2 regions of the Acidovorax sp. LjRoot66 genome follow, and region 2 is predicted to be linked to the other one. Evidence: riboswitches for the same ligand, from Rfam matches in the RefSeq annotation. Region 2 holds a riboswitch; the other holds the start of a gene.

Region 1 (4,402 bases), 1.7 Mb from region 2:
GAGCGCGCTTGGCTCGGGCTCATGCACCTGCTGACCGAAATCCGGGCGCAGGTACGCACGCAGGCCGACCGCTGGATCGGCTGACCACCCTCCGTCCCCCGTATGACAAGGAGCATTCCATGCACAGCCTTCCCTGGTCCCTTTCCACCCTTGCTGCCCGCCCCTGGAAGGGCCGCTGGCTGCTGGCCGTGGCCGTGCTGCACACGCTGGCGGCGGCCGTCCTGTTTGTCCCGCAGTGGCAGATCCTGTGGCAGCGAGGCGTGTTCAACGCCGTGGCAGACGACATGCACCTGGGTGCCGCCGTCTGGTTCCTGCTGTTCGGCGCTGTGCTGGCCTTGCTGGCGTGGGAAGTGACGGCCCTGGAGCGCAGCCAGCCGGCCGTCGCGCTGCGGCCCATGGGCTGGTGCCTGCTGGCGCTGGTACTGGCAGGCGTGGTGCTGATGCCGGTGTCAGGCTTCTGGCTGGTGCTGCCGCCGGCGCTGGCCCTGCTGGTCCGCTGACGTGACATAAATCACGCTTTGGGTGCGCAAGCCGCGCTGCAGCAACACACACTTACAACTCTTCGCATGAGCACTACACCGGCTTGACGCAAAGCGCCCACGATCAAGGCTCCGGTTCCGCAAGGAATCATTTCCAAGGAGACCTTCATGGCCCGCATCGCCCTCGCCGTCGCTTCCCTGGCCTTGCTGTCGCTGGGTGCCATTGCCCCGGCGCTGGCATCCCCCAGCGCCACCGTCGTCATCCAGACCGGCACCCCTTACTACCAACACCCCGTGCAGCGCCCCGCCCTGGCGCCGCTGCAGGTCACCCCGGTGCAATACCACGCGCCCCCCCACCCCGCTACGAAGCGCCACCCCATGCACGCCGTGGCATGGCCTGGGTGCCCGGCCATTGGGAATGGCGCAGCGGTCGCCACGTGTGGATCCAGGGCTACTGGGTCAAGGCCCGCCCCGGCTACAGCTACCGTGAACCGCGCTGGGAAGAGCGCGACGGCCGCCACCACATGCGCCCCGGCGGCTGGGACCGCGATGGCGATGGCGTGCCCAACCGCCACGACCGCCGCCCGGACAACCCCTACCGCAACTGACGGGGACCTGCCGGCTACCCTGGTGGCGCCGGCCCCGCTCGCCTACAGGCACCAAGGCGCAGCGCCTACAGACGTGGCACTGCTGCCTGCCCACCATACAAAGGCGACACAACAACATTGAAAAAGGAGTCATCCATGGCTTACAAAACCACTTACGCAGCCCTTATTGCAACCACCCTGGCCCTGGCAAGCCTCTCGTCCGTAGCCACGGCCCAGCCGGTGCACCAAGGTACCGTGGTGATCCAGTCGGGCCCCCAGGGGTACCAGGTGATCCCCGCCCCTCCACCACCCCGCCGTGAAGCGGTGCCACGCCCACGCCGTGGCCAGGTCTGGGAAGAAGGCCATTGGGACTGGCGTGGCGGCCGCCACGTCTGGGTCGCCGGCCACTGGGTCAAGGCACGCCCGGGCTACGCCTACCGCCAGCCCACCTGGCAGGAACGCGATGGCCGCTGGGAAATGCGCCGTGGCGGCTGGGACCGTGATGGTGACGGCGTTGCCAACCGCAACGACCGGGACCGCGATGGCGATGGCGTGTCGAACCGCCGCGACAGCAACCCTGACAATCCGCGCCGCAACTGACACCTGACCGGGCCACTGCCCGGTCTTGTATCAGCAACGAACGCCGCACATTAGCTGCGGCGTTCGCTTTTGTGCGCTGGCCTCGCCCTAGAATGGCCCCCGCAGGAGAGCAAGCGGCACCGCCCGCTTCACCGAAGGCGCAAACTCCCATGCACGCTCAGGTTCCGTACTGCACCATTCATCAAGGCCGTCTGGAGAGCCGCTACGCCATGTAGCGCACCGAAGGAGCAAGCCGCAGCCCATGAGGGGCGGCGGTGAATCTCTCAGGTACCAAGGACAGGGGGAGCGGCAGCCGGGCCATGACGTGCCCGCTGCGCGTTGTTGAGACCTACACCCGCAGCGACACCGACAGGCCCGGCGATTGCCCTTCCAGAGGCTTTCAAAATGCGTGTGATCGTTCTTGGCGCCGGCCTGCTCGGCGTGACTTCGGCCTATTTCCTGCAGCAACTTGGCCACGAGGTGACCGTCATCGACCGCCAGGGCGCGCCCGGCGCGGAAACCAGCTTTGCCAACGGCGGCCAGATATCGGTGAGCCATGCCGAGCCCTGGGCCAACCCGAGCGCGCCGCTCAAGGTGCTGCAATGGCTGGGCAAGGAAGATGCCCCCCTGCTGTTCCGCATCCGTGCCGACATGCGCCAGTGGCTCTGGGGCCTGTCCTTCCTGCGCAACTGCACGCCGGCGCGCACGCGCCACAACATCGAGCAGATCGTGCGCCTCGGCACCTACAGCCGCGACACCTTGCAGCAGCTGCGCGCCGCCACCGGCATTGCCTACGACCAGCGCACGCAGGGCATCCTGCATTTCTATACCGATCAGAAGGAGTTCGACGGCGCCCTGGCCCCGGCCGAGCAGATGCGCCAGCTCGGCTGCGAGCGCCAGGTCATCAGCGCCGACGAGGCCGTGCGCATCGAGCCGGCCCTGGCCCACATCCGCCCGCAACTGGCCGGTGCCACCTACACCGCCGAGGACGAATCCGGTGACGCCAACACCTTCACCCGCGAGCTGGCGCGCCTGTGCGAGGCTGCGGGCGTGCAGTTCCGCCTGGGCCACCACATCACCGCGCTGCGCGAGGCGGGCGGACGCATCGACCATGTGGAGTTGACCACCGCCGAAGGCCGCTTCGAGCGCGTGCACGGCGATGCCTTCGTGCTCGCCATGGGCTCGTTCAGCCCGCTGCTGGCACAGCCCCTGGGCATCCGCCTGCCGATCTACCCGGCCAAGGGCTACTCGGTGACCATGCCGGTCAAGGATGCATCGATGGCGCACCAGGTGAGTCTCACCGACGATGAGTACAAGCTCGTGTTCTCGCGCTACACCAGCGAGCGCGGCGGCGACCGCCTGCGCATTGCCGGCACGGCCGAACTCAACGGCTACAACCGCGACCTCAACCAGGTGCGCTGCGACGCCATCGTGCGCCGCGTGGAGCAGTTGTTTCCCGGCGCGGGCGATGCCAGCCGGGCCCAGTTCTGGACCGGCCTGCGCCCCGCCACGCCGAGCAACGTGCCGCTGATCGGCAAGACGAAACTCGGCAACCTGTTCCTCAACACCGGCCACGGCACCCTGGGCTGGACGCATGCCTGCGGCTCGGGCAAGTCGCTGGCGCGCATCGTGAGCGGCCTGGCGCCCGAGCTGGACTTTGCCTTCACGGGCATGCCCCACAGCGCGGCACCCAGCCGGCTGCCCACGGCAGCGGCCCACAAGGCCTGACGCTCAGGGAGCAGCGCCGCTGGCCTGCGCCACGAAGTGCGCCAAGGCCCGCATGTCCTTTTCGCTGAGCTTGTCGGCATAGGAGGGCATGACGCCAATGCCCGCACGCAGTGCGCGCAGCACGCGCTCGGCATTGGGCTTGAGCTCGTCCAGGATGGGACCCACCTGCCCCTCGGCCCCGGCCGCCTGCAGCGTGTGGCACACGGCACAGGAGGGCTGGATCTTGCCGAACAGCTCCTTGCCCCGCGCCAGTTCGCCGGCATCTGCGGCCCAGGCGCCGCTGCCGATCAGCGCCAGCAGCCAGGCCGCGGCTGCGGTGCGCAAGATGCGCACCGCTTCAAGCGACCACCACGGTCACACCGTGGTCGCGCCAGCTCGTGTTGTTGTAGCCGCCCAGGTTTTCCTCGCGCTGCTCGGGCTGCACGTTGCCTGCCGTGTCGGTGGCGCGGCTGAGCAGTTCATGTGACCCTGCGGCCAGGCGTGCGGGCAGCACGAACTGGCGCCACGCAAAGCGGCCCAGGTCAGGCCCGATGAGCTGGGCCACCTGCCAGGTCTTGCCCCCGTCCACCGACACCTCCACGCCCTTCACGCCGCGCGTGCCGCCAAACGCCACGCCATGCACCTGCACCATGCCGGCCTTGAGCGTGCCCTGTTCGGGCAGGGGGCCGTTGATCCAGGACTTGGTCGTCATCTCCCACACCGAGGGCTGCTCGGGGCCCGCCTTGGTGCCGGGTGGCGACATGCGGTAGCCGTGCGACATGATGCGTGCCTGCGACTGCTCGGCACCGAAGGCCACGCGCTTGACGTACTTGATGTTGTTCACCCCCTGGTAGCCCGGCACGACCAGGCGCAGCGGCCCCCCATGGGCCAGCGGCATGGGCTCGCCGTTCATCTCCCAGGCCAGGATGGCATTCTCCAGCGCCTGGATGGGCACCGAGCGCTCGACCACCACCGAGAGCGGGTCCACGCCCTCGGGCAATTTCTCGCCGCCCGTGCCCGTGAGGTAGGCAGCACCGCCCGCCAGCCCAC
Region 2 (4,402 bases):
CCGGTCAGGTCGCAGACCATGGTCTGGAAGTTGACCAGCGCCTCCATGCGGCCCTGCGAGATCTCGGCCTGGTAGGGCGTGTAGGCCGTGTACCAGGCCGGGTTCTCGAGGACGTTGCGCAAGATCACGCCCGGCGTGTGCGTGCCGTAGTAGCCCTGCCCGATGAAGCTCCTCAGGACCTGGTTCTTGCCTGCCATGGCCTTGAGCTCTGCCAGGGCCGCCGCTTCCGTCACAGGCAGCGGCAGGTCCATGGCCGTGCTGCGCGCAATCGAGCGCGGCACGATGCTCTCGATGAGGGCGCGGCGCGAGGCCTCGCCGATCACCGACAGCATGTGCGCCTCGTCGGCCGCATCGATGCCGATATGGCGGGGCAGGAATTCGGTGGTGTTTTCGAGCGCGCCGAGCGGCAGGGCGGATTGCATCAACATGGGGCAGGTCTCAGGCAGGGGCGGTTGCAGTTATGCGTTTTTCGCGAACTCGGTGTAGTCGGTCTCGCTCAGGAGGGCGTCGAGCTGGCCGGCATCGCTGAGCTTGACCTTGAAGAACCAGCCGGCGTTCAGGGGATCGGAATTGGCCAGCGAGGGGTCGGCGCGCAGGGCTTCGTTGACCTCGACGATCTCGCCCGAGACGGGCATGTACACGTCAGCTGCGGCCTTGACAGACTCGACCACGCCGGCGACTTCGCCCTGGGCAAAGGTCTTGCCGACTTCGGGGAGGTCCACGAACACCACGTCACCCAGGGCGTCCTGGGCATGCACGGTGATGCCCACGACAGCGGCAGCCGCGTCGGCGGCGTTGATCCATTCGTGGTCTTTGGAGAATTTGACGGTCATGGGGAAGCTCCTGTGGCTCTTGAAAAATGAAGGAATCTGCAATGTAAGCGGCATCGGCCCACGCAGGGGCCGTGCCAGGGCGGGCTTCAGCCCCGGAAATAGTTGGCGGGCACGAAGGGCATGGCGCGCACTTCCATGGGAATGGCCTTGCCGCGCACGATGGCGTTCACCCGGGTGCCGATGGCGGCAAATGCGGGCGTGACGTAGCCCATGGCCACGGGCTCGTTCACCGTGGGCCCGAGCAGGCCGCTGGTGACCTCGCCGATGGCCTGGCCGTCGGTGCTCTGCAGGGGCGTGTGCTCGCGCACGGGCACACGCTCCAGCGCCACCAGGCCCACGCGCTTGCGCGCCAGGCTGGCGGGGTTGTCGATCTGCGCCAGCACCTTGTCGGCACCAGGAAAGCCACCCGCGCGCGCACCGCCGGTGCGGCGCACCTTCTGGATCGCCCAGTTGAGCGCCGCCTCGGGCGGGGTGGTGGTAGTGTCGATGTCGTTGCCGTACAGGCACAGGCCGGCTTCCAGGCGCAGCGAGTTGCGCGCGCCCAGGCCGATGGGCTTGACCTCGGGCTGCGCCAGCAGGGCGCGGGCCAGGGTGTCGGCCTGGGCGGCCGGCACCGATATCTCGAAGCCGTCTTCGCCCGTGTAGCCGCTGCGCGTCACGAAACAGTCGCAGCCGGCAATGGTGTAGCTGCCACCGGTCATGAACACCAGTTTTTCGATGCCCGGCGCCAGGCGGGCCAGGGCGGTCACGGCCTGCGGGCCCTGCAGCGCCAGCAGGGCGTGGTCGGGCATGGGTGCAACTTCGCAGCGCTGGCCGATGCGCGCCTGGATATGCGCGATGTCTTCCACCTTGCAGGCACCATTGACGATCACGAACAGCGTATCGTTGCCCTGGTTGAAGAACATCAGGTCGTCGATGATGGTGCCTTCATCCGTCAACAGCAGGCCGTAGCGCTGCTTGCCCACCGGCAGGTCGATCACGTCCACGGGCACCAGGGTCTCGAAGGCGGCTGCGGCATCCGGGCCGATGAGTTGGAGCTGGCCCATGTGCGAGACGTCGAACAGGCCGGCGGCCTGGCGTGTGTGCAGGTGCTCCGCCATTAGTCCGGCGGGGTACTGCACGGGCATGGAGTAGCCGGCAAACGGCACCATGCGGGCGCCCAGCTCCAGGTGCAGGGCGTTCAGGGGCGTGGTGAGCAGGGGGGCAGCGTTGGCGGCAGGGGCAGACATGGGGCGGACTCCGGGCAAATAGGGGCCGCGACCCTCAATGAGGTCGCGGGATTTGCCCTGCTGTCCGCTTTACCTGAGAGATTCACCGCACCGCCCTGGCTGGCGGCTGCGGCTTGCTCCTTCGGTGGATGGCCTGCGCGCTGTGCTGCGCGGCCACCTCTCTCCAGCAAGGGAACGCCTGCATCCCTGCAGGCGGTTGCCAGTCCTTTTGCCTGAGCGTTCGGGGTGTCCCTGCGCCTTCGGCGGCCTTCTCGAAGGAAGGCTCTCTCCTGACCGGGTGAATTCTAACTACTTTGAATACACCAGATCGCGCAGCGCGAGCGAAATGCCTGGGATATAGGTGATGAGCATCAGGCACACCAGGATCACGCCGACGAAGGGCAGCAGGTGCTTGATGATCCGGTCCAGCGAGATGCGCGCTACCGTGCAGGCCGCAAACAGGTTCACGCCAAAGGGCGGGGTGATCATGCCCAGCGCCAGGTTCACCACCATGATGAGACCGAAGTGCACGGGATCCACGCCGAAGTGCATGGCCACTGGCGCGAGGATGGGGGCCAGCACGATGATGGCGGCGCTGGTTTCGATGAACATGCCGATCACGAACAGGGCCGCGTTCACGCCCAGCAGGAAGAGGGTGGGCGATTGCAGCACCGACTCCAGCCAGCGGCCGATTGCATCGGGCACGCCCGCGCGGGTGATCAGGAAGGCGAACAGCCCCGCGTTGGCGATGATGAACATGATCACCGCCGAGGAGATGACCGATTTGCGCAGGATGGCGAACAAGTTCTGGATCTTGATTTCGCGGTAGATCACGACGCCCACGACGAGGGCGTAGAACACTGCCACGGCCGATGCCTCGGTGGGGGTGAACACGCCGCCATAGATGCCGCCCAGGATGATCACCGGCATCAGCAGCGCCCAGCCGGCCTGCAGCGTGGCCTTGCCGAAGGGCATGCGGCCTTCGCCATCGGTCTTGCCCCAGCCCTTCCACTTGCAGTACGCCCAGACGAAGAGCATCAGCGCACAGCTGATCAGCAGCCCGGGGCCAAAGCCGGCGATGAACAGCTCGCCAATCGACACCTCGGCGCTCACGCCGTAGAGGATCATCGGGATGGAGGGCGGAATGATCACGCCCAGTTCGGCGCTGGTGGCCTGCAGCGCTGCGGCATAGCTCGTGGGGTAGCCGTGCTTGATGAGGGCCGGGATCAGGATGGCGCCGATGGCGAAGGTGGTGGCCACCGAGGACCCCGACACCGCCGCGAAGATCATGCAGGTCAGCACGCAGGTCATGGGCAGGCCGCCCTGCACGCCGCCCACGATGCTCTTGGCAAACTCGACCAGGCGGCGCGAGATCCCGCCGGTTTCCATCAGGTTGCCCGCCAGGATGAAGAAGGGGATGGCCGCCAGCGGAAACTTGTTGATCGAGGCGAACATCTCCTTGACGGAAATGAGCATGTTGGCATTGGAGGCCTGGATGCCGAGGATGGACGCCAGGCCGATGGAAACCGCTACCGAGATGGTGAGTGCAAAGCACAGCACCATCGTTGAAATCATGACCAGGCTCATTGGGCCGTCTCCAGTTCCATGCGCAGGGGATCGATCAGGTTGCCGATGATGCCGACCACGCAGAACAGGCCGCCGACAGGCATGGCCAGGTAGGCCCAGAACATCGACACCGACTCCAGCCCGGCCATGCTCTGCACGCCTCCGCGCACCGAATAGTCCCAACCCCACCAGATGATCACGCCGATCAGCGCCAACGCGGCGAGCGACACCACCCAGTCGAGCATGCGCCGCATTTTGGGCGGGCTCCAGCGGTACAGCACGTCCACACTCACCATCGCCCCCTGGCGAAAGGCGGCAGGGATGGCCAGAAACACCATCCAGATCAGGCTGAAGCGGATCAGTACCTCGGTCCATTCGGCAGGCTGCTCCAGCACGAACCGGGTCACGATCTGGAACATGCCGAGCGACGAGGCCACGGCCAGCATGGCGCAGGCGGCCAGCATCGCGATGGAGGTCGTCCAGCGCTCAAAAGTCAGAAAAGCATTTTTCATGGGGCAGGGCCAACCACAGGAAATAGTGGGTCGGTAAAAGGCAAGAACCAAACGCCCGGTAGCAAGGGTGCTACGGGCGTTTGGTTCCGGGGTGCGCAGCGCGCAGGATTACTTCACGTCGCGGATCTTGTCGAGCGTGGCCTTGCCAAACTGCTTTTCGAACTCGGCATTCACCGGGGCCAGTGCGGCGACGAACTTGGCCTTGTCCACATTGTCGATCACCGTCATGCCCTTGGCACGCAGGTCGGCCACACCCTTGGCATCGTCTTCATCGACGCGGGCG

What was found. Region 2 has a riboswitch for glycine ahead of gcvT (glycine cleavage system aminomethyltransferase GcvT). Riboswitches for the same ligand answer to the same signal wherever they lie in the genome.
Region 1: it holds a riboswitch for glycine, as region 2 does, so the genes downstream of both, ACSQ3Y_RS31300 (D-amino acid dehydrogenase) here and gcvT (glycine cleavage system aminomethyltransferase GcvT) in region 2, are expected to answer to the same signal.

What each region holds. Positions count from the first base shown of each region.
Region 1 covers NZ_CAXUQU020000001.1:6,676,614-6,681,015, forward strand. The annotation lists gene ACSQ3Y_RS31280 (ABC1 kinase family protein) at 1-84, shown strand, start outside; gene ACSQ3Y_RS31285 (DUF6463 family protein) at 120-500, shown strand; partial or broken gene ACSQ3Y_RS31290 (YXWGXW repeat-containing protein) at 648-1,087, shown strand; gene ACSQ3Y_RS31295 (YXWGXW repeat-containing protein) at 1,223-1,666, shown strand; glycine riboswitch at 1,848-1,956, shown strand; gene ACSQ3Y_RS31300 (D-amino acid dehydrogenase) at 2,051-3,373, shown strand; gene ACSQ3Y_RS31305 (c-type cytochrome) at 3,377-3,697, opposite strand; gene ACSQ3Y_RS31310 (sulfite oxidase) at 3,711-4,402, opposite strand, start outside.
Region 2 covers NZ_CAXUQU020000001.1:4,962,642-4,967,043, reverse strand. The annotation lists gene gcvP (aminomethyl-transferring glycine dehydrogenase) at 1-428, opposite strand, end outside; gene gcvH (glycine cleavage system protein GcvH) at 459-833, opposite strand; gene gcvT (glycine cleavage system aminomethyltransferase GcvT) at 920-2,062, opposite strand; glycine riboswitch at 2,113-2,239, opposite strand; glycine riboswitch at 2,253-2,344, opposite strand; gene ACSQ3Y_RS23305 (TRAP transporter large permease) at 2,351-3,628, opposite strand; gene ACSQ3Y_RS23300 (TRAP transporter small permease) at 3,625-4,119, opposite strand; gene ACSQ3Y_RS23295 (TRAP transporter substrate-binding protein) at 4,228-4,402, opposite strand, start outside.